Regions from separate parts of the Ensifer canadensis genome, predicted to be linked through region 3. Evidence: predicted binding sites of a transcription regulator. Region 3 holds the regulator's gene; each other region holds the start of a gene.
What was found. Region 3 encodes LexA, which represses DNA repair genes until DNA is damaged. Its sites were predicted from a motif close to TGTTCNNNNTGTGTTCNG; they were not measured.
Positions count from the first base shown of each region.

Region 1 (10,346 bases), 950 kb from region 3:
AGCAGCGATGCCAACCTTGAAAAGGCGCTCGGCCTGATCAAGCGATATGGGGGCTTAAGCGATACCATCGCCCGTGCCCAGCACTATGGCACGATCGCGCGCGATGCCTTGGCACCGCTCCCGGTTTCGCCGTGGAAATCGGCGCTGGTCGAGGTCATCGACTTCTGCATCGACCGGGTCAGCTGACGCGCGCGCCCGGCCGAACCTGGACATCCAAGAGGAATTTCTTGCCGCGTTGCGCCAAAAAAGCCATTCTGTTCCTCAAGAGTTGTGCCAGGCAACACGTGGCTGATTCCAAAACAACCCTCAGTCGTGCGCAAGGCCGAGAGATCGGCAATGAAAGGTTTGACATGCGGCAAAAGACGATCCTCCGCCTTCTCAGCGGCGCTGCACTGATAGCTCTTGCCTCGGTCAGCGGCAGCTACCAGGCTTTCGCCGAGGAAAAGGCCGCCGTCGAAGAGACCGAGCCTTTCGACATCACGTCCGTCAACACCTTTGCAGGTGCGTTCCTGGCTGCCCGCACGGCCGACACGGACCGTGACTTTGCCGCAGCCAACGAGCTTTACCGCATCGCCCTGCAGTTCGAGCCGAACAACAACGAAGTCAAGCAGCGGCTGATGATCACCCTGCTGATGGCCGGCAAGTTCGACGATGGCGCCAAGATCGCCGAGCAGTTGAAATCCGATCCCGCTGTCGAGCGCATCACCACCGTCATCCGTGCGATCGAGGCGATCCGCAAGCGCGAATACCGCAACGCGCAGAAGCTCTTGAACTATGAGGGCCCGAACGACCTCGACCGGCTGATGAACGGCCTGCTTTCGGCCTGGGCCAAATTCGGCCAGGGCAAGCCCAAAGAGGCGCTGGCGCAGGTCAACGGTCTCGAAGGACCGGACTGGTTCCGCGTATTCAAGAATTATCATGCCGGCGCGATCGCCATCGCTTCCGGTGACAAGGCCACCGCTCGCGCCAAGCTCAACGACGCGATCCTCGATCGCGAAGGCGGCAGTGCTGCGCCTGACACGTTCATGCGGGCGGTCGAGGCATTGGCGCGCTTCGAGGCGCGCGAAGGCAACAAACAGAAGGCGCTCGACACGGTCGCCGTCGGCGAGAACATGGTCAACAACTACACCCCGCTCGAGGCACTTCGGAAAAACATCGAGACCGGCCTACCCCAGGAGCAGCAGGTTAAGAACGCATCGCAGGGTGCGGCAGCCGTGCTGTTTTCCATCGGCGGCGCGCTCAACCGTGAAGGCGCCGAAGACATCGTCTCGCTCTATCTGCAGACGGCGCGTCGTCTCGACCCTGACAGCGCCGACATTCTCGTGATGCTTGCCGGCATCGCCGAGAACCTGAAAAAGCCGAAGGAAGCGATCGAGCTTTACCAGAGCGTGCCCGAGGCTTCGCCGATGCGCCGCCTGTCCGAGCTGCAGCTTGGCCTCAGCCTTGCCAGCATCGGCAAGGTGGATGAAGCCAAGAAGCACTTGAAGGCGCTGATCGACGTCGACCCGAAGAATATCCGCAACTATCTCGCCTATGGCAGCGTGCTTTCCGATGCCAAGGACTACAAGGAGATGGGCGAGCTTTACGACCGCGCCGTCGACGCGATCGGCCCTGTGCCGAAGCGCAGCGACTGGACCGTGTTCTTCCAGCGCGGCATCGCCTATGAGCGCCAGAAACTCTGGGACAAGGCCGAGCCGAGCTTCCGCAAGGCCCTGGAACTCAACCCGGATCAGCCGCAGGTGCTGAATTATCTCGGCTATTCCTGGGTCGACATGAACATCAATCTGGAACAAGGGCTCGACATGATCCGCAAGGCGGTCGAGTTGAAGCCGGACGACGGCTACATCGTCGATTCGCTCGGCTGGGCCTATTTCCGCATGAACCGCTTCGACGATGCGGTGGTCGAGCTTGAAAAGGCAGCCGAGCTGATGGCCGGCGACCCGACCATCAACGACCATCTCGGCGATGCCTATTGGCGCGTCGGCCGCAAGCTGGAAGCCGTGTTCCAATGGACCCAGACGCTTGAGCTGAAGCCCGAAGAGGAAGAGATCCCGAAGATCAAGGCCAAGATCGAAAACGGCCTGCCGGCGCTTAAGGAAGTGGTTCCGGCCTCTGCCGACGCCAAGGAAACAGCGCCGAAGAAGGTCACCCCGGAGGCGCCTGCGCCGGACAAGAAGTCCTGATCACAGCATGCTTCAAGGCGAGATTGCGGGCTTCGCGCTGACACGGGCGGCGCCCGCCAAGATCAACCTGGCACTGCATGTCGTCGGCCAACGGGCCGACGGCCACCATCTTCTCGAAAGTCTCGTCACCTTTGCCGATCGCGGCGACCGGATCGGCCTGACTCCGTCGGAGCAGGACCGTTTCACTCTGTCCGGGCCATTCGCCGCCGAATTGTCGACGACGGGTGACGACCAGGATGGCAATCTCGTGCTCAAGGCGCGGGACCTGCTGCGCCAGGCTCTGGCATCGCAGGGCGTCGACACCGGCCCGGTCCACATTCATCTCGAAAAGAACCTGCCCATCGCCTCGGGCATCGGCGGCGGGTCCGCCGATGCGGCCGCAACGCTTCGCGGCCTTCTCGACCTCTGGAAGACCGGCATCGAACCGGCGTTGCTCGCCGCCTTGGCGCTGAAACTCGGCGCCGACGTGCCAATGTGCCTAGACGGCAGGTCGCTTATTGCCAGTGGCATCGGCGAAGAGATCACCCCTGCCATTGAGCTTCCCTCCTTCCCGATCGTGCTGGTCAATCCTCTGGTCGCGGTCTCGACGCCGGTGATCTTCCGGACGCTGGAAAAGAAGAACAACCCACCGCTTGTGATCCCGGATGGCCTCGGCTCCCCTGCGGCCTGGCTTTCGGCCATGGCGGCGATGCGCAACGACCTGGAGCCGCCGGCGCGCCGGCTGCAGCCGGTAATCGCCGACGTCTCCGGCGCGCTGGCAACAACCGGAGCCGCGCTGGTGCGGATGTCCGGTTCAGGCGCCACCTGCTTCGGCCTGTTCGACAGCGACGAAAGCGCGCAGCGCGCCGCCTACACTCTTTCTGCCGCCCATCCTGAATGGTACGTTCTCGCCGGCAGAACCGTGGGCAGAGGGAAATAGAATGGCCGGGATCAATGACAATCGCCCTTTCGTCCCCGTCGGCATCGCCATACTGACAGTGTCCGACACGCGCACGCTGGCCGACGACAAATCCGGCGACACGCTTGAGGCGCGGGTGCGCGACGCCGGTCATCGTCTGGAGGCACGCGCAATCGTGCCGGACGATCGGCAAAGGATCCGCGATCAGGTGGAGGCCTGGACGCTCGACGAGACAATCGACGTGGTGATCACCACCGGCGGAACAGGCTTCACCGGCCGCGACGTCACGCCGGAGGCGCTCGAACCGCTGTTCGAGAAACGCATGGATGGCTTCTCCGAAGTTTTTCACCGGATTTCCTACGAGAAGATCGGCACCTCGACGATTCAGTCGCGCGCGACAGGCGGTGTCGCCAACGCCACCTTCATCTTCGTCCTGCCGGGGTCCCCCGGGGCCTGCAAGGATGCCTGGGACGGCATTCTCAAGCAACAACTCGACTACCGGCACATGCCGTGCAACTTCGTCGAGATCATGCCGCGGCTCGACGAGCATCTGAAACGGGGCTGACGCCTCAATCGGCGACCCAATTGTGCCGCGAGACAAGCCTGTTCCCTGGGGAACTGCGAAACCCGCAACCGCCTGCTACAGCTTCCAACGTCAGCTCGCATTGAGGGATCGCAACGAGATCCGAGCAAATCCTTCGACCGGAGCAAAGACGGCCCATCGCCGATGTCCCCCCAAGCGATGGGAACAAAAACATACGACGCGCGGCTCGCCCGGTCGCTCGGACAAGACTTTGCTAGCAAGGAAATTTGGTAGCCGCTTGGAGGTGCCGTCCGCAGGACAGGCACCTTTTTTGTTGGAGCGAATTTACTCTAGGCGCTCTGCCTGCTGTCAACGGCGACCCAGGCGGGGACAAGCTCCGTCGCAAGCTTTCGAACGGCGCGGATATTCGTCATTTCGCCCAGCGGCATCTTCCCGCGCGCGATCGCCAAGGCGTCGCGCTTGTGCACGAGGAAGCCCGCCTCCAGCGGCTTTACGCGCCGCGCGAGACGATGCAGCAACGGCTTGCGGTGCATTCGCGATGGCGAGAAACGGGCCGGCCCCTTGTGAAGCGACACATACTCGACGAGCTCATCCACCCAGCGCCCTATCGGCCGAGCACCGGGCTCAAGCAGCATCAGCCACTCGCCGCGCGCGGAGCACACGATTTCGCCCAGATCCCAATCGACGCAGAAACGGCAGCCGGCGGCATCTGCCACGCGCACCGACCCGTCCTTCGAGCCATGATCGAGGATGATGACATCGCTGACCAAACCTTCGACGGCGCCTGCCACGAGCACGGACAGCGTCTGTGCCAGTTCCGCCTCGTTGTCACGTGTTTCCATGATGATCGTCAGCATAGCTGTTCCTACCGCATTGCAGCGTAAAATGCTACATCCGCGTGGCATGACCGCGCCCGCGATTTGTCCGATCGCCAAGTCATGCCGGTCGCTCTCGTTTCAGCACGCGCGATTTTTGTTCTTGAATTGTTCTTGTTTTCGCGATAGGAAAATAATCAGAACAAAACGGGATCAAACGGGTGATCCCTCGGAGATTCCGATGAAAGAGCTGTCTCAGATCAGGCAGGGTGCGCTTGCACCCGCCAACACGGCAGAGGTTGCCGAAGCATTGATGAGCGGGACCGGTCTCAGGATCGAGAATGACCGTCGCCGCGGGCGGGGTGCCGGACTGAACATGTCGGGCCGCTTTGAGCCGCAGGCGCGCGAGGTCTTCGACGACGGTTGGGAGAGCCTTGAGGACCTGCCTCCCTTCAAGACCGAGGTGCAGGTGGAAAAGCCGCGCTCGGTGATCAGCCGCAACGATTCTCCCGACATTTCCTTCGATCGCTCGATCAACCCTTATCGCGGCTGCGAGCATGGATGCATTTATTGTTTTGCCCGTCCGACACATGCCTATATGGGGCTTTCGGCCGGCCTCGATTTCGAGGCGAAGCTCTTTGCCAAGCCCGACGCCCCACGCCTGCTGGAGCGCGAGCTCGCCCGCACGGACTACAAGGTGAGGCCGATTGCGATCGGCACCAACACCGATCCCTACCAGCCGATTGAGAAGGAATGGCGGATCATGCGCCAGATCCTCGAAGTGCTGCAGGCCGCCAACCATCCTGTCATGATCGTGACGAAGTCGGCGATGGTGACGCGCGACATCGATCTGCTTGCACCGATGGCAGAAAAGGGACTTGCACGGGTCGGCATTTCGGTGACGACGCTCGACCGAAAGCTGGCGCGTACGATGGAGCCACGTGCTTCGACCCCTTCCAAACGACTGGAAGCGATGCGCGCCCTCACCGAAGCCGGCATTCCGACCGGCGTGCTGGTGTCGCCGATCATCCCGGCCCTCAACGATCATGAGATCGAACGGGTTTTGGAAGCCTCCCGATCGGCAGGAGCGCTGGAAGCGACCTATGTGCTGCTGCGCCTGCCGCTGGAGGTCAGCCCGCTCTTTCGCGACTGGCTGCTGCGGAACTATCCGGACCGCTATCGGCACGTCATGTCGCTTATCCGCTCGATGCGTGGCGGCAAGGATTATGACGCCGAGTTCGGCAAGCGCATGAAGGGCGCCGGTCCCTATGCCTGGCAGATCGGCCGCCGGTTTGAACTTGCGGCCAAACGCCTCGGTCTCAACCTCAATCGTCGACAGTTGCGCGACGACATTTTCGTGCCGCCACTCGGAACCGGCGTCCAGCTATCGCTGCTCTAGAGCATTTCCAGGAAAAGTGCGAAGCGGTTTTCCGTCAGGAAATGCGTAAAAACAAGGAGATAGAGCGTTCCGCGATTCCGTCTAAATCGGAACGCCCTAGCGGCAATCGGTATTGCGTATGTCGCTGGAGAAGTGGAGTTTTCGACCGCTCAGGTCAGGAATGCGAGGTGTGGCCTGAAGGCAAAATAACCTCAATGGTTGGCCGGAATGGGCAGGCATCGGTCTTGAGACGCCCGGTTCCCTGGATCGGCTGCGATTTGGGAAGCAGGTCACGGCGCAAGTTCATGCGAGCAGCGTCCCTCGCGCGTCATATCTGGCGCGCGGCGACAGAATTGAATTCCGGCGTCTCCTCCGTGCCTCATCAGGATGACGCTGGCATACCCCCCGGCTGCCGCCGCACTCAGATCGGGGGACTTGAAGAGAATCGGTCGATCATGCGAGTTTCGCCGCATGTCACATCGCAGATCGACCGATTCTCCCCTTTTCCCGGATATTATCCTTGCGCCCGATTTCAGCTTTGAACTGGCTGCCAGAAGGGACGGCGCCTGGCCGGTCGCTGGCGCCGACGAGGCCGGCCGAGGGCCGCTTGCCGGACCCGTCGTTGCCGCCGCGGTCATCCTCGACCCGGATGCCATCCCCGAAGGCCTGAACGACAGCAAAAAATTGAGCGCCGCTGAGCGCGAACGGCTGTTCGATGAGATCCTGGCAACCGCCACCGTTTCCATCGCCTCTTCCTCGGCCACCACGATCGATACCATCGATATCCGCAAGGCAAGCCTCGAGGCGATGCGACGGGCCGTCGACGGCCTGTCCCTGACCGCGCGTTTCGTGCTGGTCGATGGCCGCGATGTTCCGCCCGGTCTTGGCTGTCACGCCAAGGCGGTGGTCAAGGGCGACGCCCGCTCGCTCTCGATCGCCGCGGCATCGATCGTTGCCAAGGTGACGCGCGACCGGATGATGGAACGGGCCGATGTCGCTCACCCCGGCTACGGCTTTGCGGCTCATGCCGGCTACGCGACAGTGGTGCATCGCAAGGCAATCGATGCCAAGGGCCCCTGCCCGCTGCATCGCATGAGCTTCCGTCCGCTGCGCAAGGATTGACGTTCGGCATCGTTGAAACCTCGCCGTCTGGATCGACACAAACCGATGCCGATGGCGGCCCCCCCGGAAGGTGCGCTTGACGGCGCAGCGCGTCATAGACGGAGACAGACGAGCGGTGACGCGGCAGGCTTTGCTGTAGCCATGTCTCCGCCCCCTGCCGAGCCGCTCCGGTCACCGCATCTGCGGTAATCCGCCGCCCGCCCCTGACCATCGGCCGGCGTTCCGCGGGGTTTCCCCCCTTATCGAGCCCAAACAGGTTCCGGACGTCACGGAAGACATCCCGAACTGGCGCTCGCACGCATCACCCAAGGCTATCCCAAAAACAAAAAGCCCCGCACGTGGCGGGGCCTTTAAATCGTATCTTGCAGCCGAGGCTTAGTTCAGGCGCGACTTGACTTCGCCAAGTGCCTTCTTGAACAGCTCGCTCTGGGCGCCGGCGTCAGCCTTGGCAGCAACAATCTTTTCGGCAGCGCTGATGGCCAGATCGACGGCAGCCGAACGAACGGCGTTGATCGCGTCGCTTTCGGCCTGCTTGATCTTCTGTTCCGACAGCGCGGTCCGGCGGGTGACGAATTCTTCCGTCTTCTGCTTGGCTTCGGCGGTCAGCATTTCTGCTTCGCGCTGGGCAGCGGCAACGATACCGGCAGCTTCCGCTTCGGCATCCTTGCGCTTGCGCTGGTATTCGGCAACGAGGGCCTGGGCTTCTTCGCGCAGGCGCTTGGCTTCCGCCAGTTCGTTGCCGATCTTGTCGGCGCGTCCGTCGAGCGCCTTGCCGATCATGCCCGGAACCTTGAGGTAGGCAATCAGGACGAAGAACAGGATCAAGCCGACGAGGGCATAGAAGGTCGCATCAAGATGCATGGTTCAGTGCTCCTCAGTTAACGGCCGATGCCTTGACGGCAGCGACGATCTCAGCCTTGGTGACGGTGCCACCAATGAGCTGCTTGACGACGGCCGTTGCAGTTTCCTCGGCGATAGCGCCGACGTCTGCGAGTGCCTTGGCCTTGATGTCGGCGATGCGGTCTTCCGCAGCGGCGATCTTCTTGGAAAGATCGGCTTCGACAGCGTTGCGGTCGGCGACAGCCTTGGACTTGGCAGCTTCGCGCGCGCCGTCTGCAATCTGATGACCCTTGGCCTTGGCAGTTGCCAAATCCTGCTCATAGGATGCGATGGCAGCGTCAGCTTCGCCCTTCAGGCGCGACGCTTCGTCGAGATCCTGAGCGATGCGGTCGTGACGGGTTTCAAGAATTCCGCCGATGCGCGGAATGATGACCTTCGACATCAAGAGATAGAAGAGGCCAAACGTGATCGCGAGCCAGAGCAGCTGCGATGCGAAATGGGTCGAATCAAAGGGCGGGAACACGCCGGAGCCAGCCTCGCCTTCGTGGGCCACACCCGTTTCGGTGTGCACCTCACCGGCCGCAGCGGCATCGTGTGCTTCGGCGCCTTCAGTGGTGGTTGACTGCTGGGCATAGGCCGCGGTCACAAACATGCTCACCTCCAGGTGCACTCAAGAATATGCGCGGCCGCGACCCTTTGACAGGTCGCGGCCGAAACTCCAGCCGTTATTAGACGGCGAAGAGGAGGAGCAGGGCTACGAGCAGCGAGAAGATGCCCAGAGCTTCCGTAACGGCGAAGCCGAATACGAGGCGGCCGAACTGGCCGTCAGCAGCCGACGGGTTGCGCAGCGCGCCAGAGAGGTAGCTGCCGAAGATGTTGCCGAGGCCGAGAGCCGTGCCGGCCATACCGAGGCAAGCCAGACCTGCGCCGATGTACTTTGCTGCTTCCGCTTCCATGATTGAACTCCTTCGAATGGTGTTGCGGCTTAGGATTGCGCTTCCGACGGAGGACCGGCCGGAAGCAAGCGACTGTATTCCTTAGTGGCTTCCGGGATGGACAGCGTCGTTGAGGTACATGCAGGTCAGTACCGCGAAGACATAGGCCTGGAGGAAGCAGACGAGGAATTCAAGACCGGTGATAGCGACGGTCATGATGAGCGGCAGGATCGCACCACCGATGCCGAGCGCGCCAAGGGCGCTCAGGGAGGTGACGAAGCCAGCGAAAACCTTCAGCGTGATGTGGCCGGCCAACATGTTGGCGAAGAGACGGACCGAAAGGCTGATGGGACGGGAAAGGAACGAGATGATTTCGATCGACACGACCAGCGGCAACAGGATGCCCGGCACGCCGTGAGGCACGAAGAGCTTCAGGAAGCCGAAGCCATGCTTGTAGAAACCATAAAACAGCACCGTGCCGATGACGAACAGCGCCAAGGCGAAGGTGACGATGATCTGGCTGGTGATGGTGAAGAAGTAAGGGAACATGCCGAGCAGGTTCGCCGTCAGGATGAACATGAACAGCGAGAAAACCATCGGGAAGAACTTCATGCCGCCGCTGCCAGCGCCTTCGCGCAGCATCGAAGCGATGAATTCATAGGACATTTCCGAAACCGACTGCATGCGCGTCGGGATCAGCCCGCGCTGCGATGTGGTCAGATAAAGGAAACCGGCAGCGGCACCCACGGTCGCAACCATGAACAGCGACGCATTGGTGAAGGAAAAGTCAATTCCGCCAATTTCGATCGGGACAATCTTGTTGACCAGGAACTGGTGGGTCGGATCGTTTGACACCGCGCTTCTCTTTCGTTCTGCCCGCCTTTAGAGCGGATACCGTGTTTTCCGGGCGACGCCTCAGGCGTCATCTCCGTCCGTCTTGTCATTCCCAGAACTGCGCTTGACCGAGTCGAGTGTCGCCACCATCCCCGCCGAACGCAGTACATTCAACACACCGGCGCAAAAGCCAAGGAGCAGGAAAATGATCATGCCCCACGGCCCTGTACCCGCAAAGTGGTCCAAAAGATAGCCCAGAAACGCCCCAACCACGTTGCCAGCGATGAACTCGCTGGAGAGCTTCATTGCCGCCGCATAGCCTTTGCGGCTTTCAGCGGCTCGGGCTTCAGCACCATCCGGCTCACTGGGTCGCTTGGACTCAATCTTTTCGCCGAGCTGCTTCAGCCTTGCTTCCAGACTTTCTTCGGGTTTCTCCGTCACGTGGCTCTCCCCTTGTTGTCCCACACGGTCACGACCATGATTTCGGCCACACAAAAGGCTGCTGTTCAAGCCACGTTTCAGCCCCATTTGAAGTCGCGCGCAACATAGTTTTAGGCTTCCGCATAGTCAAGGCGTGCAAAGCGCTTCGGCGTGGACAATATTTTTCAATGATTTCATCCACTTGATAGCATTCGACGCCATCATACTGACAGACAAGGCCGGGAATCGGCAGATCGCGAGCCAGAATCTCCGGCCCGCGATCGGTGCTTGTGCGCAAGGGGTCGGCAGCTGAACTGGTCAGCTCCAGCCGCCGCCGTAGGTCCGGTAGAAGACGTGCAGGCCGATCTTGCCGACAC
Region 1 covers NZ_CP083370.1:500,745-511,090, reverse strand. The annotation lists gene J3R84_RS02445 (polyprenyl synthetase family protein) at 1-186, shown strand, start outside; gene J3R84_RS02440 (tetratricopeptide repeat protein) at 351-2,183, shown strand; gene J3R84_RS02435 (4-(cytidine 5'-diphospho)-2-C-methyl-D-erythritol kinase) at 2,191-3,102, shown strand; gene moaB (molybdenum cofactor biosynthesis protein B) at 3,104-3,646, shown strand; gene J3R84_RS02425 (glycosyltransferase family protein) at 3,955-4,482, opposite strand; gene J3R84_RS02420 (PA0069 family radical SAM protein) at 4,682-5,839, shown strand; gene rnhB (ribonuclease HII) at 6,290-6,940, shown strand; gene J3R84_RS02410 (F0F1 ATP synthase subunit B) at 7,316-7,801, opposite strand; gene J3R84_RS02405 (F0F1 ATP synthase subunit B) at 7,815-8,432, opposite strand; gene J3R84_RS02400 (F0F1 ATP synthase subunit C) at 8,509-8,736, opposite strand; gene J3R84_RS02395 (F0F1 ATP synthase subunit A) at 8,818-9,570, opposite strand; gene J3R84_RS02390 (AtpZ/AtpI family protein) at 9,631-9,990, opposite strand; gene J3R84_RS02385 (cell wall hydrolase) at 10,288-10,346, opposite strand, start outside.
Region 1: the regulator LexA is predicted to act here: its motif matches at 4,599-4,616, upstream of J3R84_RS02420 (PA0069 family radical SAM protein).

Region 2 (10,346 bases), 140 kb from region 3:
AACCATCGGTCGCGCGACAGCATCAGCCCGAACACCATGGCGATGCCGGCGGCGAGCGTGATCTGGATGGCCGTTTTGAGCGCCGGATTAGACACTGTCAGCTTTGGACGCGTGGACGCCGGGGCAACGGCTCGCTCCACCGGATCCTCGAGATCATGCGCGTCGAGTTTTTCCAGGCTATGGGCGAGGCGCTGGCGAACATTGCGCAGCCACGAGAGCGCCTTGACGGTCTCGACAAGCCGCTCGTTCGTGCGGTCGATGCGCGCCGTCTCCGCTTCGATCTCGGCGGAGTTGCGCGTAAGCATCGCTTCGACCAATGCGACCGGAGGCATGGCCTGAAGGCTCAGCACGATGACGCTTTCTGCCGCCAGATGCAGGTCGAAAAGGTTGATCACCACATCCGACGAGGCAAGGCCGGGCTCGGGTTCCGGGCGTCGGTTCTCGGTCGGAATGAAACTTTCCGCCATCAGCACCGCCTCCTTGAGGCGCTCTTCCCTCCGGTGCAGCCGGGTGCGATCCGTCTCGATCAGGGTCGGTTTGCGTGCGACATCGACCAGCTCCTCCAGCATCTGGTCGACGCGCTGCTGGACGCTGGCCGCAGCGCGCATGAGGTCGCGATAGCGGTGGTCGGGCAGAAGCACGGTGCGGACCAGGTGGGCGACCATGGCCGAAACCGCTGCACCGAAGACCAGTGCGGGCAACTGGTCAATCGTCGGACGCAGATAAGCTCCGATGAAATAGGACATGAAGGCGAACATGCCGACGGCAAACCATCTCGGCCCGAAGGAGCGACAATAGACCGCCAGGAAGATGATCGACAGGAAAACGACATCGGAGACGTAGCGGTGGCTCTCCAGCACCGAGGCCAGCGCGACCATCGAGACGCCAACGATGACGGCGATTATACGGGTCACGAGCTGTTCGCCGTGCGTGCGGTCGCGGACGGCAAGGCCGCCTTCGATCGAGAGCGAAACGGCAAGGCCGTAGGCTGCCGGCGGCAATGGCGCCACGAGATAGTGGAAGGCCATCAGCAGGCAAACCGACGAAACGATCGTCGCGGTGATGCGCGTCGCCTGGCGCAGCCGGGAAAAGGCAGGATCATTGGCGAGAAGCCAGTCGCGCACGCGGGAGCGAATTTCCATCGGATGCCTTTTGCCTGCTACGGTGACCATCGACGCGTCACCGCTTCTTCTTGATTAACGCTGCCTCCGATCTTTTCAAGGCGCAGGCCGGCTTAAACCAGTCCAAAACCCATCCTCGGCCCCTGCCCGCCGGTCGATCGAGTCTCCACCCAAAGTTTCAGCCAAGCATGCTTTGCCTTGCCGTTTCACAATGCTATAGGGCTCTGGATTTTTCTAAAGAGGAAGGGACATCGCTCCCGTTGTCCCGCTAAGCTACGAGGCATATTCATGGCAAAGATCAAGGTCGCCAATCCGGTCGTCGAACTCGACGGCGATGAGATGACCCGCATCATCTGGCAGTTCATCAAGGACAAGCTGATCCATCCCTACCTCGACGTCGATCTTGAGTATTATGACCTCGGCATGGAAAACCGCGACGCCACCGACGACCAGGTGACGATCGATGCAGCCAACGCCATCAAGAAGCACGGCGTCGGCGTCAAGTGCGCCACGATCACCCCGGACGAAACCCGCGTCGAAGAATTCAAGCTCAAGAAGATGTGGAAGTCGCCGAACGGCACCATCCGCAACATCCTCGGCGGAGTCATCTTCCGCGAGCCGATCATCTGCAAGAACGTGCCTCGTCTGGTTCCGGGCTGGACCAAGCCGATCATCGTCGGCCGTCACGCCTTCGGCGACCAGTACCGCGCCACCGACTTCAAGTTCCCCGGCAAGGGCAAGCTGACGATGAAGTTCGTCGGCGAAGACGGCAAGGAAATCGAATACGACGTCTTCGACGCACCGTCGGCCGGTGTTGCCATGGGCATGTACAACCTCGACGATTCGATCACCGAATTCGCCCGCGCTTCGTTCAACTACGGCATCCAGCGTAAGGTTCCGGTCTACCTCTCGACCAAGAACACCATCCTCAAGGTCTATGACGGCCGCTTCAAGGACATCTTCCAGAAGGTCTTCGAGGAAGAATTCGCCGAGAAGTTCAAGGAACTGAAGATCTGGTACGAACACCGCCTGATCGACGACATGGTCGCTTCGGCGCTGAAGTGGTCCGGCGGCTACGTCTGGGCGTGCAAGAACTACGACGGCGACGTCCAGTCCGACATCGTGGCTCAGGGCTTCGGCTCGCTCGGCCTGATGACCTCGGTTCTGATGACGCCGGACGGCAAGACGGTCGAAGCAGAAGCGGCCCACGGCACCGTGACCCGTCACTACCGCCAGCACGAGAAGGGCGAAGAGACCTCGACCAACTCGATCGCTTCGATCTTCGCCTGGACCCGTGGCCTTGCCCATCGTGCCAAGCTCGACGGCAATGCCGAACTCGCCCGCTTCTCCGAAACACTGGAAAAGGTCTGCGTCGATACCGTCGAAGCCGGCTTCATGACCAAGGACCTGGCGCTCCTGATCGGCCCCGACCAGCCGTGGCTCTCGACCACCGGCTTCCTCGACAAGATCGACGAGAACCTGAAGAAGGCAATGGCTGCCTGATCGGCACACGCCATCGACCCGAATGCGAAACCCGGCCTTGTGCCGGGTTTCTTTTTGGTTGGATAGCCGCAGTTCCAAGAACCTCTGGCGACCCATTCCCTCTGTCATGCTCGGGCTTGACCCGAGCATCCAGGCCAAGCCTCTTGAGCCCAAGGACATCTGTGCGTTGGCGACGGCTCAGGTGGATCCTCGGGGCAAGCCCGAGGATGACGAGAGAAGTCGAGCGGGTCATTTCAGCGGCAGATAGATCTCGCTCAAGAGCTCGGTCGGCGGCACGTCGCGCGGATTGTTGAGATACTTCTCGAACATCAGGCTGTCGCGCACCTCGCGGCCGGATTGCGGCAGCCACGTGCCGTAAAGCCATTGATAGGCCAAGGGCATGTCCGCATAGGGGCCTTTGTGGCGCAGAACGGCATAGCGTCCGCCCTCGAGCGTCTGGGGTGTCAGCGGTGCATCGGCAGGCAGGGTCTCCTTGGCGGTGACGCAGGCAAAGGAGCGCAGCCTGTCCGCCGGCACCAGTTCCGGATCATCCAGATAGATGCCGATCATCTCCATGTCCGGACGATAAAGATTGCGCGAAATCAGTGTGCCGTAGAGCGTCTCGAATGCCTTGCCGATGCCCATATAAGAGCCGGAGTGGGCGACGCCGACGAGATCGAAGCCGTCGATCTCCTTGAGGGTGACTTCATACATATCCGCAATTCCTTCCGATGAAGCGGTTTCGAAGGTTTTGTGGCTGCCCTCCCTCCGATACCGCGCCGGCGGCAGTCCATAGACGGCCTTGAAGGTGCGGTTGAAGGATTGAATATTGGGGTAGCCAGAGCGCTGCGCGATCGCTTCGACAGGAAGATCGGACTGCACGAGATCGGCGGCGGCCTTCTGCAGCCGTAGCCGCTTGACCGTTGCCGCCAACGTCTCGCCGTGGACGGCCCTGTAGATTCGGTGCCAGTGGTGTGGCGACAGGCAGGCGATTTCAGCGAGACGGTCGAGATCGAGCTCCTCGTTGAGATGGCCGTAAATGTAGTCGCTCACCCTGTGCAGCCGTCTTTCGTAGCTTGCCCAGGTCGCCCGCTCGTCCATGTCTAGCCCTTCGCGCTTTGCTCACGGATCGGTAGACCATAGACGACTTTGACAAATCCTGCGGAGTTTTGCGGCGAGCATGCAGAGGGGGCAATCGCAATCACAAAAAAGGACGCCCGAAACCGGCGCCCTTTTCAATTTCACGTTTCTGCGCCTACAGCGCCGCGCATCAAGTATGACGCGCAAATGGCACTGTAACACCTTAAACTTGCTGCATAATTTTATCCCCCAATCGCATCCGATTTGAGGAATTATGCAGTGTCCTTAGCCGGCCAATGCAACGGCAACGGCCTCGATCGCGTCGGCTGCCTTCTCGCCGTCAGGGCCGCCGGCCTGCGCCATATCAGGGCGGCCGCCGCCGCCCTTGCCGCCAAGGGCGGCCGAGGCGATACGCACGAGATCGACTGCGCTGACCTTGGAAGTCAGATCGTCGGTGACAGCCACGACTGCGCTTGCCTTGCCATCGCCGGAAACGCCGACGAAGGCGACGACGCCGGAGCCGAGGCTCTTCTTGCCGTCATCGGCCAGGCTCTTCAGATCCTTTGGTTCGACACCGGAAACGACCTTGCCGAGGAAACGCATGCCGGCGATGTCGCGCGCGGCATCGGTCGATCCGGCCTGACCGCCGCCACCGAGCGCCAGCTTCTTCTTGGCTTCCGTCAGTTCGCGCTCCAGCTTGCGGCGCTCGTCGAGCAGTGCCTCGACGCGGCCGAGCACGTCGCCCGGCTGAACCTTGAGCGTGTTGGCAAGCGTCTTCACCCGCTCGTCCTGCTCGTTGAGATAGGCACGGGCTGCCTCGCCCGTCAGCGCCTCGACGCGGCGCACGCCGGCGCCAACGGCACTTTCGGAAACGACGCGCACCAGACCGATGTCGCCGGTTGCCGAAACGTGGGTGCCGCCGCAGAGTTCGACCGAATAGGCACGGTTGGCCTTGGAGCCGTGAATGCCCTGCCCCATGGACACGACCCGCACTTCGTCACCGTATTTCTCGCCAAAGAGCGCCATGGCGCCTTCGGCAATCGCATCGTCGACGCTCATCAGGCGCGTGGTGACCGGCGTATTCTGAACGATGATCTCGTTTGCCATCTCCTCGACGATCTTCAGCTCCTCGGCCGTCATCGGCTTCGGATGCGATACGTCGAAGCGCAGGCGCTCGGGCGCAACCAGCGAGCCCTTCTGCGCCACATGGGTGCCGAGCACCTCGCGAAGCGCCTCATGCAGCAGATGGGTGGCCGAATGGTTGGCGCGAAGGCGCGAACGGCGGGCATGATCGACTTCGAGCTGGGCCGCGTCGCCGGTCTTGATCGTGCCTTCGGCAACGACGCCGAAATGAACGAACAGGCCCTCGCCGCGCTTCTGCGTGTCGGTCACAACAAGCTTGCCGCCGTCGGTGGTGATCGTCCCCGTATCGCCCATCTGTCCACCCGATTCGCCGTAGAACGGCGTCTGGTTGAGGACGATCTGGACGGCTTCACCCTTGGTGGCCGACTGAGCGACAGCGCCATCGCGCAAGATCGCCTGGACGACGCCTTCGGCAACTTCCGTATCGTAACCGAGGAACTCGGTCGCGCCGTGCTTTTCGCGCAGCTCGAACCAGATGGTTTCGGTTGCCGCTTCGCCGGAGCCTGCCCAATTGGCGCGGGCTTCGGCCTTCTGCCGCTCCATGGCGGTCGTAAAGGCGTCGGTGTCGACGCTGATGCCCTTGGCGCGCAGCGCATCCTGGGTCAGGTCGAGGGGGAAGCCGTAGGTATCGTAGAGCTTGAAGGCGGTTTCGCCATTGAACTGATCGCCTTCGGAAAGGTCGGCCGAGGCTTCGGACAGGAGGTTCAAGCCACGCTCCAGCGTCTTGCGGAAGCGGGTTTCCTCGAGCTTCAGCGTCTCCGAGATCAGCGCCTCGGCGCGCATCAGTTCCGGATAGGCGCGGCCCATCTGGCCGACGAGCGCCGGCAGCAGCTTCCACATCAAGGGATCGCGGGCACCGAGCAGCTGCGCGTGGCGCATGGCGCGGCGCATGATACGGCGCAGCACATAACCACGGCCCTCGTTCGACGGCAGCACGCCATCGGCGATCAGGAAGGCGGACGAACGCAGGTGGTCGGCAATGACGCGATGGCTGGCGCGCTGGTCGCCTTCGGCCTTGACGCCGGTTGCTTCTTCAGACGCGGCAATCAATGCGCGGAAGAGATCGATTTCGTAGTTGTCGTGCTGGCCCTGCAGCACGGCTGCCAGGCGCTCGAGGCCCATGCCGGTGTCGATCGACGGACGCGGCAGGTTGACGCGCTCTTCCTTGGTGATCTGCTCGTACTGCATGAAGACGAGGTTCCAGATCTCGATGAAGCGGTCGCCGTCCTCATCGGCAGAACCAGGAGGCCCGCCCCAGATCTTGTCGCCGTGGTCGTAAAAGATTTCCGAGCAAGGACCGCAAGGGCCGGTATCGCCCATGGCCCAGAAATTGTCGCTGGTCGGGATGCGGATGATGCGGTCGTCGGAAAGGCCGGCGATCTTTTTCCAAAGGCCAAAGGCTTCGTCGTCGGTGTGATAGACCGTGACCAGCAGGCGCTTGGCGTCGAGGCCATATTCCCTGGTGATCAGGTTCCAGGCAAGCTCGATAGCGTTTTCCTTGAAGTAATCGCCAAAGGAGAAATTGCCGAGCATCTCGAAGAAGGTGTGGTGGCGCGCGGTGTAGCCGACATTGTCGAGGTCGTTGTGCTTGCCGCCGGCGCGCACGCATTTCTGCGCCGTCACGGCCGTCGAATAGGGACGCTGCTCAAGCCCGGTGAAGACGTTCTTGAACTGGACCATGCCGGCATTGGTGAACATCAGCGTCGGGTCGTTGCGCGGTACCAACGGGCTCGACGACACCACCTCATGACCATTCCTGCGGAAATAGTCGAGAAACGTCGACCGGATTTCATTCACGCCGCTCATCTTGCGTCCTATCTGTGCACCAATTCAGGCCCAGGCCCCGGCATCTGCCGCGCCACTCGCCGTTATCCTTCGACCCCGCGGCCATCGCTGACGGCTGCGCCCTCCAACGCCCTCGGTCGCCGGAACCACAGGCTTTTATCGTTCGCGTATCATGCTGTCCAGACGGCAGCAAAAAACCGGCCGCCGATGAAGGCGACCGGTTTTGAAAGCTTGAAGCTCGGCTCGCTGCTTATGCTTCGGCAGCGTCGTCGCCGTCGTCGGGTTCCGGACCACCATTCTCGAGGAACCGGTCGGCGATCAGGCCGGCGTTCTGACGCAGAGCCGTCTCGATCTCGCGCGACAGGTCCGGATTGTCCCTGAGGAACGACTTGGCGTTCTCGCGACCCTGGCCGAGGCGCTGGCTGTTATAGGAGAACCAGGCACCGGACTTCTCGACGATACCAGCCTTGACGCCGAGATCGACGAGTTCGCCGGTCTTCGAGACGCCTTCGCCATACATGATGTCGAATTCGACCTGCTTGAAGGGAGGCGCCATCTTGTTCTTGACGACCTTGACGCGCGTCTGGTTGCCGACGACTTCTTCGCGCTCCTTGACGGAACCGATACGGCGGATGTCGAGGCGAACGGAGGCGTAGAACTTCAGCGCATTGCCGCCCGTCGTCGTTTCCGGCGAACCGAACATGACGCCGATCTTCATGCGGATCTGGTTGATGAAGACCACCATGCAGTTCGACTTCGAGATCGAGGCGGTCAACTTGCGCAGCGCCTGGCTCATCAGACGGGCCTGCATGCCCGGCAGGCTGTCGCCCATTTCGCCTTCGATTTCGGCGCGCGGCACGAGCGCTGCGACGGAGTCGATGACGAGAACGTCGATCGCCCCGGAGCGTACCAGCGTATCGGTGATTTCGAGCGCCTGTTCGCCGGTATCGGGCTGCGAGATCAGCAGGTTTTCGAGATCGACGCCCAGCTTGCGCGCATAAACCGGGTCGAGTGCGTGTTCGGCGTCGACGAAGGCGCAGATGCCGCCCTTCTTCTGTGCTTCTGCGATGGTCTGCAGCGCCAGCGTCGTCTTGCCCGAGCTTTCCGGACCATAGATTTCGACGATGCGGCCCTTCGGCAAGCCACCAATGCCGAGTGCGATGTCCAGGCTGAGAGAGCCGGTCGAAACCGTCTCGATCTCGATGATGCTGTCCTTCCCACCGAGCTTCATGATCGATCCCTTGCCGAACGACCGTTCGATCTGGGAAAGTGCCGCTTCAAGTGCCTTGCTTTTATCCACCGATTTGTCCTCTACGAGCCGCAAAGAGTTTTGTGCCATTTGGTCCACCTTTAGGTTATTGAAGCTACCGAGGCAATGAAGCCGCCGCACGAGTTTTTGTACATGTTTTGTTCCGTTTTTGCAAGAGCAGGACAAGACATTGAAAAATAGGAATTATTCGGATTGTGTTCGATTCATGTTCACGCTTTGCTGCGTAATTTTTTTGGCAGCGCCAGGCGCACCCTGAGACGATGAACCCTCCCGATCCGATTCGGCCGATAGACAGCAGAGGAACATTCATGAAGGAAGGCGAAATCGCCGTCTTCGGCGGCGCTCATATCGATCGGCGCGGCCGCATCTCGGGCACGACCGCACCCGGTTCGAGCAACCCCGGCACCTGGTTCGAAGAGGCAGGTGGCGGCGGCTTCAACGCTGCGCGCAACCTGGCACGACTGGGTCATAGCGTCCGGATGATCAGCACGCGCGGTGGTGACGCTGCTGGCGACATCGTGACGGCGGCCGCAGCGGCTGCCGGCGTCATCGACAATCCCCTCACCTTTCTCGACCGCCAGACGCCGAGCTACACTGCGATCATTGAAAATGACGGCAACCTGGTGATCGCCCTTGCCGACATGGATCTCTACCGGATGTTCTCGCCGCGCCAGTTGCAGCGGCGCGCATTGCGCGATGCCATCGCCGACAGCCGGCTGGTGCTGACCGATGCGAACCTGCCCGAAGAAACCATCGCCGCCCTCGTAGCGGCGGCGTCGACGGATGGGCGCATTGTCGCCGGTATCGCCGTATCGCCGGCAAAGGTGATCCGATTCCAGCCGAGCCTGGTCAGGCTCAGCTTCCTGTTCATGAACGAGGCCGAGGCGCGGGCGCTCACCGGCAAGGATGCGGCGGATGCTGAGGGTTGGCCGCCGCTTTTGCGCGCCGCCGGGCTCAATGGCGGCGTCGTTACCCGAGGCGGCAGAGCGGTCGTCGCCTTCGATCGCGAAACCGTCTGCGTCGCGACGCCGCCGGCCCTGCCGGAGCTCGCCGATGTTACCGGCGCCGGCGATGCCCTGGCATCAGGCTTCCTCACCGCCCGTCTTGCCGGCCATGATCTGTCGGAATGCCTGCGGCGCGGCATTGCCGCCGCCGGCATTACGCTTCGCTCTCCCTTGGCCGCCTCGGAACAAATGTCGCAGGCCAACCTCGAACAGGCACTGGCCCTTGTGCCGGCACCTCAAATGCTGGCATGAACGCCGCCAGCCGAACTCCCAAGGAAAAACCATGACCAAACCCGCTTCCCCCTTCCTGCCGATGGAATATTCCGACGAGGTTGCAGCCGCCAAGGCACGCGGCGCGCCGATCGTGGCACTGGAATCGACGATCATCACCCATGGCATGCCCTATCCGGGCAACCTCAACATGGCCCGCAGCGTCGAAGCGATCATCCGCGACCAGGGTGCCGTTCCGGCGACGATCGCCGTCATTCACGGCGTTCTGCATATCGGCCTTGACGATGCGAAGCTGGAAGAGCTGGCCAAGACCGAAGGCGCGATGAAGGTATCGCGCGCCGATCTCGCCTTTGCCATCGCCGAGCGCCGCACCGGCGCGACGACCGTTGCCGCCACCATGATCGCCGCTGCCCGCGCCGGCATCCGCGTCTTTGCGACCGGCGGCATCGGCGGCGTGCACCGCGGCGCCGAGCTGAGCTTCGACATCTCCGCCGACCTCGACGAACTGGCACGCACGGCCGTCATCGTCGTTTGCGCCGGCGCGAAAGCCATCCTCGACATTCCGAAGACGCTCGAGGTCCTCGAAACCCGCGGCGTGCCTGTTGTGACCTATGACAGCGACGTGTTCCCGGCCTTCTGGTCGCGCGATTCGGGCCTCAAGAGCCCGCTGATGCTCAACAGCCCAGCGGCAATCGCCAACTTCCAGAACATGCGCGAACTGCTCGGCGTCGATGGCGGCATGCTGATCGCGAACCCGGTTCCGGCCGAAAGCGAGATCGCGCGCGAGGAGATGGAAATCTACATCGGCCGCGCGCTCGACAACGCCGAACGCGATGAGATTTCCGGCAAGGAGGTCACCCCGTACCTGCTCGACAACCTCTTCCACATGACCGAGGGCCGCAGCCTCGAAACCAACATAGCGCTGGTCGAGAACAATGCCCGCCTCGCCGGCGAAATCGCTGTGGCGCTGACCGCGAAGTAGTCGACTGACATTAAGATCATAAGAGAAAAGCCCGGCGCGAAAGCGTCGGGCTTTTTGTTGGACTGCAATTCTTGGCGAGCGCCGAAATGCGCGCCGCGATTTCTCAGATTCGCTCAATGCACTGCGCAGTTTCGCGCACGCCTCAGGAGTCCAGCATCTCGCGCACGGCCACGGCCAGTTGCTTCAGCGAGAACGGTTTCGGAAGGAAGCCGAATTTGGCGTCGGCAGGAAGATTGCGGGCGAAGGCA
Region 2 covers NZ_CP083370.1:1,595,233-1,605,578, forward strand. The annotation lists gene J3R84_RS07855 (FUSC family protein) at 1-1,142, opposite strand, end outside; gene J3R84_RS07860 (NADP-dependent isocitrate dehydrogenase) at 1,410-2,624, shown strand; gene J3R84_RS07865 (AraC family transcriptional regulator) at 2,853-3,704, opposite strand; gene alaS (alanine--tRNA ligase) at 3,969-6,632, opposite strand; gene recA (recombinase RecA) at 6,862-7,950, opposite strand; gene J3R84_RS07880 (carbohydrate kinase family protein) at 8,190-9,137, shown strand; gene J3R84_RS07885 (pseudouridine-5'-phosphate glycosidase) at 9,169-10,098, shown strand; gene cckA (cell cycle histidine kinase CckA) at 10,241-10,346, opposite strand, start outside.
Region 2: the regulator LexA is predicted to act here: its motif matches at 8,077-8,094, upstream of recA (recombinase RecA).

Region 3 (10,346 bases):
ACGAACGATGACGGAAGTGCCGTTTTCGGTGTTGGTGACACGCGCATAGCTCGGCAGCGGAAAGGTCGGATGCGCGGCGGACAGATGAAGCTTGTCGTAGACTTCGCCATTGGCCGTCAGGCGACCATGAAAGGCCGAGCCGTACCAGGACGCGACACCGGTCTTGTTGTAACCGAAATCTTCCTTCGGCTGGTACCACTTGCCCTTGACCTGATAGGCTTTGCCGACCTGAAAGCGGCCGCCGCCCTTCGGAATATTCTTGCCGGTAGCGACACGGGGGCTCGCCTTCACGCCATAAACGGACTCAGCAAAGTATTCTTTGCTTCTCGACTTGCTCTTCTTGATACTGGACGTCGATCCGCAAGCCGCAAGCGTTGCGCAAAGCACAGGGACCGCCGCAAGGCGCAGTCCCTTGATCAGATATGCCGCATTTTTACTGGATGTCATCTGTCCCACAACATCATTCGAATAAGCCGTACTCGAAACCTTCCACTCGTGCCCCCAGCGGAAATCTCGGCGTCCCGAAACGGAACAGTCGATTAATCATGACAGCAACAAGGCAAAATTGCGAACCGACGAATGGCTGACGGCTCGAAATCTCCAGTTATGGTTTACGAATGGTTACCCGGACAAAATGGGCAGCGGATGCGCCAAGAAAATCTTTCCGCCCACGCATGTTAAATCTTGCAAAGCAGCAAGGCTTCGCGCAATAACGCCCTGCCCGGAGGAGTGGCCGAGCGGTTTAAGGCACCGGTCTTGAAAACCGGCGTGCGTGAAAGCGCACCGTGGGTTCGAATCCCACCTCCTCCGCCATGGCTGTCTCATTTTTCGCCACCCATTATTGCGCTCGGTCGCCAAGTGAATGCTTTGGCGGCGAACGCATACAAGTTTTGCGAGTATTCCCCGATCATAGCCGCAGCATTGACGGCGCTTGCAAGGCGGTGGCTCGACCCGCTTGCCATCCCAGATAATTTGAGGGAAAGTCTGATTCCGGCCCATCGAGCCCTGGGCGATCTCCCAGAACTAGAGAAAACCATGCCTCTTAAATATTTGACGACAGCCGCTTTTCTCGCGCTTCTTGCGCTTGCCGGATGCGCAAGCACCGGCGGCAGCAACACGACCTATGCGCAGTGGCAAGGTCCAACACCTGTACCCGATCCGTCTGCGGCGAGTCCCGGCGGTTTCCGGCTCAGCTACTAACTTGCGCTAGTATACGCGTGTCGGACGGAGCGCATCGCGCGCTCCCATCCCCGGCCGCGCGATTTCAGTCGCATAGAGCTATTGGCCGCGAGATATTGTGATCGCGGGGCGATACAGGCGCCCATCGTTTGATCGGACGCCAGTCCCGGTGGAGCCCCTTCCGCTGCTTGATCCTATACTTCCAGGGAAATCGTCGTGAATCGCCGCATCACCGGTGGAAAGTATTGACTTCAATTATATTAGATATTCTTGATATTCAGTCCTCCAACAACCGAGGAACTGAACGATGCCCACCTACATCATTGAACGCGACGTCCCAGGGGCCGACAAGCTCAACCAGGACGACCTTTGCGCATTATCGGCAAAATCCAATGCTGTCGTCGCCGATCTTGGCGTACCATATACATGGATCACCAGTTATGTCGCCGGCGACAAGATTTACTGCGTCCACGAGGCATCAAGCGCCGACGTCATTCGCGAACATTCGGAACGCGCCGGATTTCCGGCGAACAAGATAACCGAAGTTGCTGCCGTCATAGGGCCTGCGACAGCATCCCAGGGGCGCAACGGTAAGTGACCGAAGCGACGTTATCATCGCAGTGCCCGGACACCGGGCACGAATGCGCGACGCAACGCCGGCAAAACAGTGATCCACCGGCACCGTCATTGACTTACGGCGGTATCAATGCAGGCTGGTTTGCCGGCATTCGGCGCCCATGCAGGGTTCCCCGGCACACCTTCCAAGGAGGTGGCATGAAAGCAGCCGCGTCCCAGGAGAGAACGGACCATTGAGATGCAGGTGATGATCGAGGGACAGTCACGCTTCCGGCCTTTCGGCTTACCTTATTGGGGTTTCGAAGATCTCAACAAGGGAGTTGGAAGCATGACTGCCTCTTATGATTACCATATCGGCGTCGACTACCACAAATCCTATAGTCATCTGGTGGTGCAGGACAGCAGCGGCAAGACGCTCAGATCGGGCCGGGTGAAGAACGATCGCCAGTCGCTCGGTGGGTTTCTCGAACGCTACCGCGAGAACTCGCATGCCGTGGTCGAGGCGACGCGCAACTGGATGGTGATGTACGACTGGCTCGACGACATTTGCGATGATGTCGTTCTCGCCCATCCTTTGAAGGTCAAGGCGATTGCCGACGCCAAGATCAAGACCGACAAGATCGATGCGACGGTGCTCGCGCATCTGCTCAGGGCCGACCTGGTGCCGGAGGCCTGGGCGCCCAGCGAACGAGCAAGAGACCTGCGCGTCGCCCTGCGCGAGCGGATGTTTTACGTGCGGCTGCGCACGATGACGAAGAACCGCATTGTCACGGTGTTTGATCGCTATCCGGAGCAGACGGCACAGCTGAAGAAGCTCGGGGATCTGTTTGGCAAGGCCGGCCGCGTCCAGCTGGCGCAAGTCAACGTCTCGGAGATCGACCGCATCCAGATCGACCGTGGCCTCGCCTTCATCGGCGACATTGACGTGCGGATCAAGCAGTCGGAAGCAACGATCCGGGCGATGACCAAGGCCAATGCCAACGTCAAGCTGTTGAAGACGATCCCCGGCATCGGCGAGTTCTTCGCCCGGCTGATCGACGCGGAGATTGACGATGTATCCCGCTTTCGCAATCCGAAGAAGCTCGCCGCCTATGCCGGACTGGTGCCCTCGACCTATTCCTCCGGCGGCAAGACCTTTCACGGCAAGATCATCAAGCAGGGCAACAAGTGGCTGCGCTGGGCTTTCGTCGAAGCCGTCACCCCCGCCATCGCCAGCGATGCGCAACTTCATGACCAGTACGAGCATCTGAAGATCAGAGGAACCAACAAGGCGCGTGTGGCGATCGCGCGCAAGCTTTTGACGATCGCCTTCCAGATCCTGCGTGACCAGCGCGCTTACGAGCCGCGCGGCACCAGCACCACGGAAGGCGCGTCGACGATATCCCGGCTGTCCTGATTGTCGTCTAGCGAGCCCGGCAGGACTGGGCTGCGCTCCTCAAGGAGAATGGGAAGCCGGGAGCCGAACGCCACTCTGTGACCGAAGCCAGCACGGCATCAGGGTCACGCATTGGAGACTGGTTCAAGAACCGAACGGCAGATGCCTGTCGCGCGGAAGGAAGAGATTTAGCCGATCGGCGAAAATGCCGATCAATAACCAACCGAACCCAAGGAAAAGCCGCCAATCGAAGGCGTTTCGCCCCTTGTGTTCTTTCATTGGAGACGATCATGGCAAAAGGTCAAGTGCGAAGTAACCGCGAGGTTAGAAAGCCAAAGAAGGACAAGACTGTCAAAGCCGCCGTTGTGACGGAAGGCTCACAGGTGAAGCTGGCCGGCAGCAGTTTCTCCCTGGGCAAGAAAGACAAGAAGTAAGACGGTCGGCTTTAACCTCTCGAACTAACGACACGAGAGAGATATCCGTCAGTGGCCAGTCGAACTGGGGTGCGCAACGTCTCCGCGACATCCCGGCGCGACTGGTCGAGCACCCGCGGTCAGATGCCGGTTTCGTAGCGCGTTTGAACGTCGTATGTATTTGGCTGGAGATGCGAAGATCGCTACAGGCGGATGCCGCTGGCCACTCGCACTCCATTACGGCGTCCAACATCATCGGAAGCATTTGCGGCGGGTATTGTTGATCAGCTGCCAGCGCCACGCTTTGAGGCGGGCGCCGGAAAATCGAAAACGCCAACGCACCTCACGCCAATCTTTGTGCCTTCATTGCCACAGCTTGAGCACCAGTGCTCGCCTTTCGCAAAGAACTGTTGAACACGGCACAGTGCCCGGCATGCTTGCTGGACTTCGGAACGAAAGCACGGTTCACATCGTTAACCAAACCATCGCCGCCACCTCTGATCTAGTGGACGTTCACCGTGCTTGCAGCCTTGCTTATCGCCTCGATTATCGCATCGCCTAACATCGCCCTCAGCGCTGCCACGGTCGACGACCTGCAAGCCGACTTCGAAACGGCCGTGCCCTGCCAGCAGATAGACGGCCGGAACGTTTGGAAGGGAACGATCGCCTACTACATCCAGTCCTTCGTCTATCAAGGCGACACGCCGGTCGCGACCGAAGCGGCCGACGCTGTGCTGCCGGAGGACAACTCCGCGGAAACCGTCAAGGAATTCGAGGACGCCTGCTCCGCGACGCAGCCGGCCTGATTCAGGCCTCCTCTAGCAGATCGCCCATCGATATTTCTGCTGATCCCTTGATGGCAGGCTATTTCCACTGCGTCCCATCGGCCGCGGCGCAACCGTGCGGCGGGTGTCCGTTGCCAAATGTCAGCTTCAGCCGGTCACAACCCCATTGATTGAGCGGCCCGGGCATCGCCGCATTCAACGCGATACCAACTTCGTCAAACGGGCTCTGCTTGTTATCCACGTATTGATACCAGCGAAACCCAAGGATCGCGGTCGCGGCGACAACGATGGTCAGCAAGATTTGAATCAGCTTCGTCATTAAACCCTCATTCCATAAACGGAAGGAGGCATATCAGCCTCGCGCGGCGCGTGCAGCGACGAGTTGGTCAATCTGCGCTTGATTGAACCAACATTCACAGAATTTTAGGCACTTGCGGAACACATATGGAACAGATAGTGTCTGTTCTTGATTTGTTTCACGCCTCTGGAGCGACTTGCCATGCTGACCCGCAAGCAACAGGAATTGCTTCTTTTCATCCATGAACGAATGAAGGAGTCCGGTGTACCGCCGTCCTTCGACGAGATGAAGGATGCACTCGACCTGGCATCCAAGTCGGGCATTCACCGGCTGATCACAGCGCTCGAGGAACGCGGCTTCATACGCCGGCTTCCCAACCGCGCCCGAGCGCTCGAAGTCATCAAACTGCCGGAAGCCTATGCTGCGAGCGCGCAGCCCCGTCGCGGGTTTTCGCCGAGCGTCATCGAGGGTAGCCTTGGCAAACCGCCCGCCCCTGCCCCCGCGGCGAAAACGCTGCCGGTTGCCGACAACAGCTCCGTGTCGGTTCCAGTGATGGGCCGCATTGCCGCCGGCGTGCCGATCTCGGCGATACAGAACAACACCCACGACATTACCGTGCCGCTCGATATGATCGGCAGCGGCGAGCACTACGCCCTTGAAGTGAAGGGTGATTCGATGATCGAGGCCGGCATTTTCGATGGCGATACGGTGATCATCCGCAATGCCACCACGGCCAATCCCGGCGATATCATCGTGGCACTAGTCGATGACGAGGAAGCAACGTTGAAACGCTTCCGGCGCAAGGGCGCTTCAATTGCTCTAGAGGCCGCCAACCCGGCCTATGAGACGCGCATCTTCGGGCCTGACCGGGTCAAGATTCAGGGCAAGCTCGTCGGCTTGATCCGCCGCTACCACTAAGCCCGTCTCACGCCAGCGCAATTCGAGGAAAAGTGCGGAGCGGTTTTCCGCCAGGAAATGCGTAAAAACAAATAGATAGAGCGCCTAGTGACTCCGTTTAAACCGGAAACGCTCTAGCCGCCTTCATGCCGGCCAGCCGCTCTCTTACTTCAACGTCTCGCCACATAGGGTAGCGAGACGGAGATTTTCGGATCGAGTGTTTTTCACGCTCGACGGATTTTACTCGTGAATCGAGTACTCGCCCAACTCGCAGAGATCCTGCTTGTCTTCAGTCGTGTCGAGACCGGAACCTTCTTCGAATTCAAAGCGCATGTCGTATTTGCAGACATCACGTCCGTCGGCGATGGTAATTTCCATGCTTTCGCCCGGATTAAGCACCTGCCGCCCGAAGACGTCGTCTTCCCACTGATCAACACCGACCGGCGATGTGTAGAAGTTCGTCAAAACGGCATTCGTCTTGTTCTTAAGCTGAAAGACGAGATCCTCAGCGCTTGCGGTGGCCGTCGTTACGGCAAGAATGGCAAGAGCAGTCAGGGCGATCTTATATTTCATTTTATGTCTTTTCCTCCATTGTTGGCTTTGTTTGACACTACCTATACGGGTCGCGCTGTTGGGATATTCATTCCCAGTTCTGTCTAGAGACAATATTTTCAGCACTGACAATAGTGACCGAATCACCATTTCGGGGCGCGTCCTCGCAAGGCCATGTCGTTGGCGACTGCGGACGTTCGCAAACTGGCGGGCAAGCGCAGCCCGGTCGAATTGCGCTTTGAAAACAGTGGTTGGCTGCGATGCGGGCAGCCTCGCTGCGCGTGTTGGACGCGCCGCATTGGCCCATGTTCCTTGCCCCCCGAAAACCGTACCTGCGTGCCGGCAGCATGTCCTTTGCGCAGGCACGCACAGCGTTTCACATTCGACAATCGGGCTGCTATTGACGGAGAACCGCTTTAGCCAATCGCGCAGGCGCTGGGTGACTTGTTGCTTTCATCGTGCGAGGGGCTGAATCACGCGCTCGCCGCCCTATCTACGTCACACTTTCGTTGACGCTCGCAACGAGCACGCGGCCGCTTACGCCACCGATGGCCGGTATTTCGACCGCCTTCGGATCTGCGTTCGCCTTGAACCTCGCGTGGGGCGTCGACCGCCAGCGGCATTCGCCGCTGCCAAACCTGTTGAGCGTGTGGCCGATGGCGCTCAATTCTCCTGAACGGAAACCCCGTCCTGGCCAATCTTGATCTCTACGCCGGTCGGTTTTGTTTCCTCGCGGTAGACATAGGCGCCGAGACCAATGACGGCGACGGCGAGCATGGCAATGATCAGATAGAGCCCATTACGGTTCATTCAGCAATTCCTCGCTTGGGTACGGTATGGGTAACTAGGTTCGTACCCAAGAAAGGCAACGGTGCGACGCGGACTGTTCGCTCCTCGCGCGGATGATGCAGGACGGATGCGAACGGCCGTAGGCTTTTTCTCCGCACGATCCGTTGGCCGAGCGCTCTTGCGACGCATCGGCTCGGGCCGCGGAACGTCCCCGACGTGGAGCACGAAAGCGTGCTGGCGCACGTATCGGGCACTTGGTCTGAATATGTGCCCGATGCGCGACGAGACGCCTCGTACCCCGCGCCTGAGCCCAATCGGCTGATGGCCCTACAACGAACGGCCTCAACGGGAGTGCGGTCCTCTGGATTGAGACTGCCCCCGAATGCGCTTGAGCACAAGCAACCCACCTCATAAGAAAGCTCATCAAATGCGCTTCAAAATCAGATGGATGATTGGATGAATCTCGATGTTCAGAACCTTGACGGAGCCTGCCACTGCGGAACGGTTCGCTTCAATGTGAAACTGAAGAGCGGCCTCCGCACCGCCCGCCGTTGCACTTGCTCCTATTGCCAGTTGAAGGGCGCGGTTGCCGTCTCTGCCGCCAAGGACGGGGTCACGGTTCTCTCCGGCGGCGAGGCACTCACCAAATATCAGTTCAACACGAAGGCTGCAGAGCATTACTTCTGCTCGAAGTGCGGCATCTACACATTCCACAAGCCGCGCGCGAACCCGGATTTCTACGGCGTCAACGCCGCGTGCCTTGAAGGCATAAGCCCATTCGATTTCGAGGAGCTACCGGTGAACGACGGCATCAACCACCCGATGGACACGAAGGGATCGACCGGCCCAAGGCTCGCAGGAACGCTCAAGTTTATCCCGGCGGAGTGACGACAGGCGCGGCTGGCAGGACGCCGGCCGCAGCCGTTCAAACTGCTGCACCCTGAATGAGGGGGGCGTTCGTTGCGCCGCCAAGACGTCGAAGATCTACTCGCGGAACGCGAACGGGCGCGCTTGACGAGGCAGAGTGTTGCCAGAAGCAATGGGGATGGAATCGGCAATCTGCTGCTTGGATCGAACGTCGAAGAGGGAGATAACGGGAACCAATTGCCACACCAAGAGGAATGTGTGGCAGCAGATGAAATCCTGCAGTCCAAATAGCGAAACTAATTCAACTACTTAGGGGTGGCTTTGGAGGCCTCGCCCGGAATTGAACCGGGGTACAAGGATTTGCAGTCCTCTGCGTCACCACTCCGCCACGAGGCCTCATCGACTGAGATTATCAAGTCGTGGCGAGCGTTTAGAATGAATATAGAAAGAGCGCAAGAGGGGATTTCTGAAAAACGTCCTCAGGCATTTCTGAAATTCCATCTTTCTCCAACTCTTCCACAGGCTTACCGATCCGGCCCCATAACGGATCGCCGCGAACCCCTTCGACGACAGGCGGCGGGCGCTATACGGCAGCGTCCGACACGAGGCAATTGGATGGATTTACCATTTCGACAGACGGCCCGAATCTTCCGTCCAACCCTTCTTCCGACGTCGCGGGGCGCTGCTACCTTGTACACCGTTTCACGGTAAAGCTACCTTGCACCAAGATTCTTCAGGGAATTGGACGTTGAATCCAGAGTTGATCATCTACCCAAGCTCATACTGACGGTAGTTTTCTGTGGAATGTGCATTGCGGTCGCAATCTGGCGTCTATTCCAGCTCGCGGTGACCGGCCGATTGGACATGTCGCCAATTTTCCCGAACCTTAAGGCAGATTTCCGAGCCAATCCCATCAAGCTGCTTCTAGCAAGCTCTCTTGTTGTGTTCTTTCTGGCACTATCGGCTCTGGGGTTGATAATCGGTATTGATATCGCGCTCGGTGGATAACTTAGACGGCTACACGCTTCCGGCCCTCATCATTCTCTCTGATGACGCCGAGCACCGTCTAACACCAGGGCTTGGGCTGTCCCTTCCAGGGCCGAACCAAGCCCTCCGATACGAGCACGGCGCCGAGAGAGCGGCCGTCGCGCATCACCACGCGCAGCTTTTCGCTGTTCTTGTCGTCGCTCCTGCCGATGGCCTCGATCAGCCTGAACTCGCCGGCGTTCAGCAACTCGCGCAATCGCTGCTTGGCGTAGAAGCCGCGGGCACGTTCGCTATCGCAACTCGCCTGCTTGATTCGCGGTGCATCGACGTCGGCGACACGGATCTCCTCGCCCTGGTAGCGGAATGTTCCGCCGTCGACGACGCAATTGTCGTTGCGGGTACCGCAGAAATAGAACTGATTCGCCTGGGGCTCGACGGCCGTGGGCTGCGCGATCGGGCGCTCGACGGGTGTCGGTGCGGCCAACCCGACATTGACTGCGGGTATCGGTCCGTCGACAGGCTTCGTCTTGTGCGTAGCCGAGGGCATGGCGACACGGGCCTGCGCCTTCGGCCGATCGTCCGACCTGGATGTGGATGTCGACTTGGGCGCCGATGCGAACACATCCGAAACGCCCGGCAGATCCCGCAACTGTCCACGGTGGTCGTACGCAACAACGCCGCCGACTGTCAGCACCGCGGCGAGATACCAGGGCAGCATTCCGCCCTTTTTCTTTGTCCGGCTGCCGCGGCGACGCCCGCGGCTTGTCGTGGTCTTAGCCATTCCGCCCCATCCTTAATCCGGGCGGCATTATGCTGCCGATCCGTTGCCGAATGGTTTTCAACGACAGCCCGAATGCGGGAGTTTGCGCACAAGTCGGTCGGGAGGACGCGGCGGTCCATGACTTTTATTCGATTGGAGCCGCCGCCACATCGTCGCCGACGAAGGAGCCGAATAGGCTCGGCTTCCGTGTAGCGTGAGCTTGTGGCGCCCTGTCGAAGCGAGGATCGCCCTCGCGAAAGAATCATCGTTCCTTCGAAGACCCCGTCCCGTTGCGTCGGCGCGCCCACCAGACTGCGAACCTTCGGCGGCGGCGGCGTACTGAAGGAATATCGTGCGAGAGGATGAGTAAGCCCAAGGGCACCATCCAGAATCCGAGCACGGGCAGAAAGCCGAGAAAGCCGCCGAATATCAGCAGCCCGCCAACCAGCATGCGCAGCAGTGGTGATTCCGGCAGCCTCAGGCGCCATTTGCCAAGCACGATCTGCCGTGTGTGCGGGTCTATGCCGAAATGCGTCTGTTTTCTGTTTTTATGCATCATTCCCTATCCGGCTGCCTTTCCCACAATTGGGGGCTTCTCCACAGGCTCGCAACAAAACTTCTCACTTTTTTTAAAAAAACAGCTTGGCAAATCGGAAAAGCATTTGTATTAGCAGCCTCACTTCTGCAGGACACGCCGCGCAGATGATCCCTGGTAGCTCAGCGGTAGAGCATTCGACTGTTAATCGACAGGTCGCCGGTTCGAATCCGGCCCGGGGAGCCAGTTTTTAAAGAGCCATTCGCGGTAACGCCCGAATGGCTCTTTTTCATTTTGCGGCTATGGTGCCGGCGACGCCTTCCTCCTTCCTCG
Region 3 covers NZ_CP083370.1:1,451,466-1,461,811, reverse strand. The annotation lists gene J3R84_RS07230 (septal ring lytic transglycosylase RlpA family protein) at 1-447, opposite strand, end outside; tRNA gene J3R84_RS07225 (tRNA-Ser) at 724-813, shown strand; gene J3R84_RS07220 (DUF4242 domain-containing protein) at 1,487-1,777, shown strand; gene J3R84_RS07215 (IS110 family RNA-guided transposase) at 2,084-3,151, shown strand; gene J3R84_RS07210 (hypothetical protein) at 3,421-3,564, shown strand; gene J3R84_RS07205 (hypothetical protein) at 4,062-4,349, shown strand; gene J3R84_RS07200 (hypothetical protein) at 4,408-4,647, opposite strand; gene lexA (transcriptional repressor LexA) at 4,828-5,544, shown strand; gene J3R84_RS07190 (hypothetical protein) at 5,764-6,096, opposite strand; gene J3R84_RS07185 (hypothetical protein) at 6,739-6,885, opposite strand; gene J3R84_RS07180 (GFA family protein) at 7,321-7,752, shown strand; tRNA gene J3R84_RS07175 (tRNA-Cys) at 8,054-8,127, opposite strand; gene J3R84_RS07170 (thermonuclease family protein) at 8,798-9,499, opposite strand; gene J3R84_RS07165 (hypothetical protein) at 9,741-10,034, opposite strand; tRNA gene J3R84_RS07160 (tRNA-Asn) at 10,185-10,259, shown strand.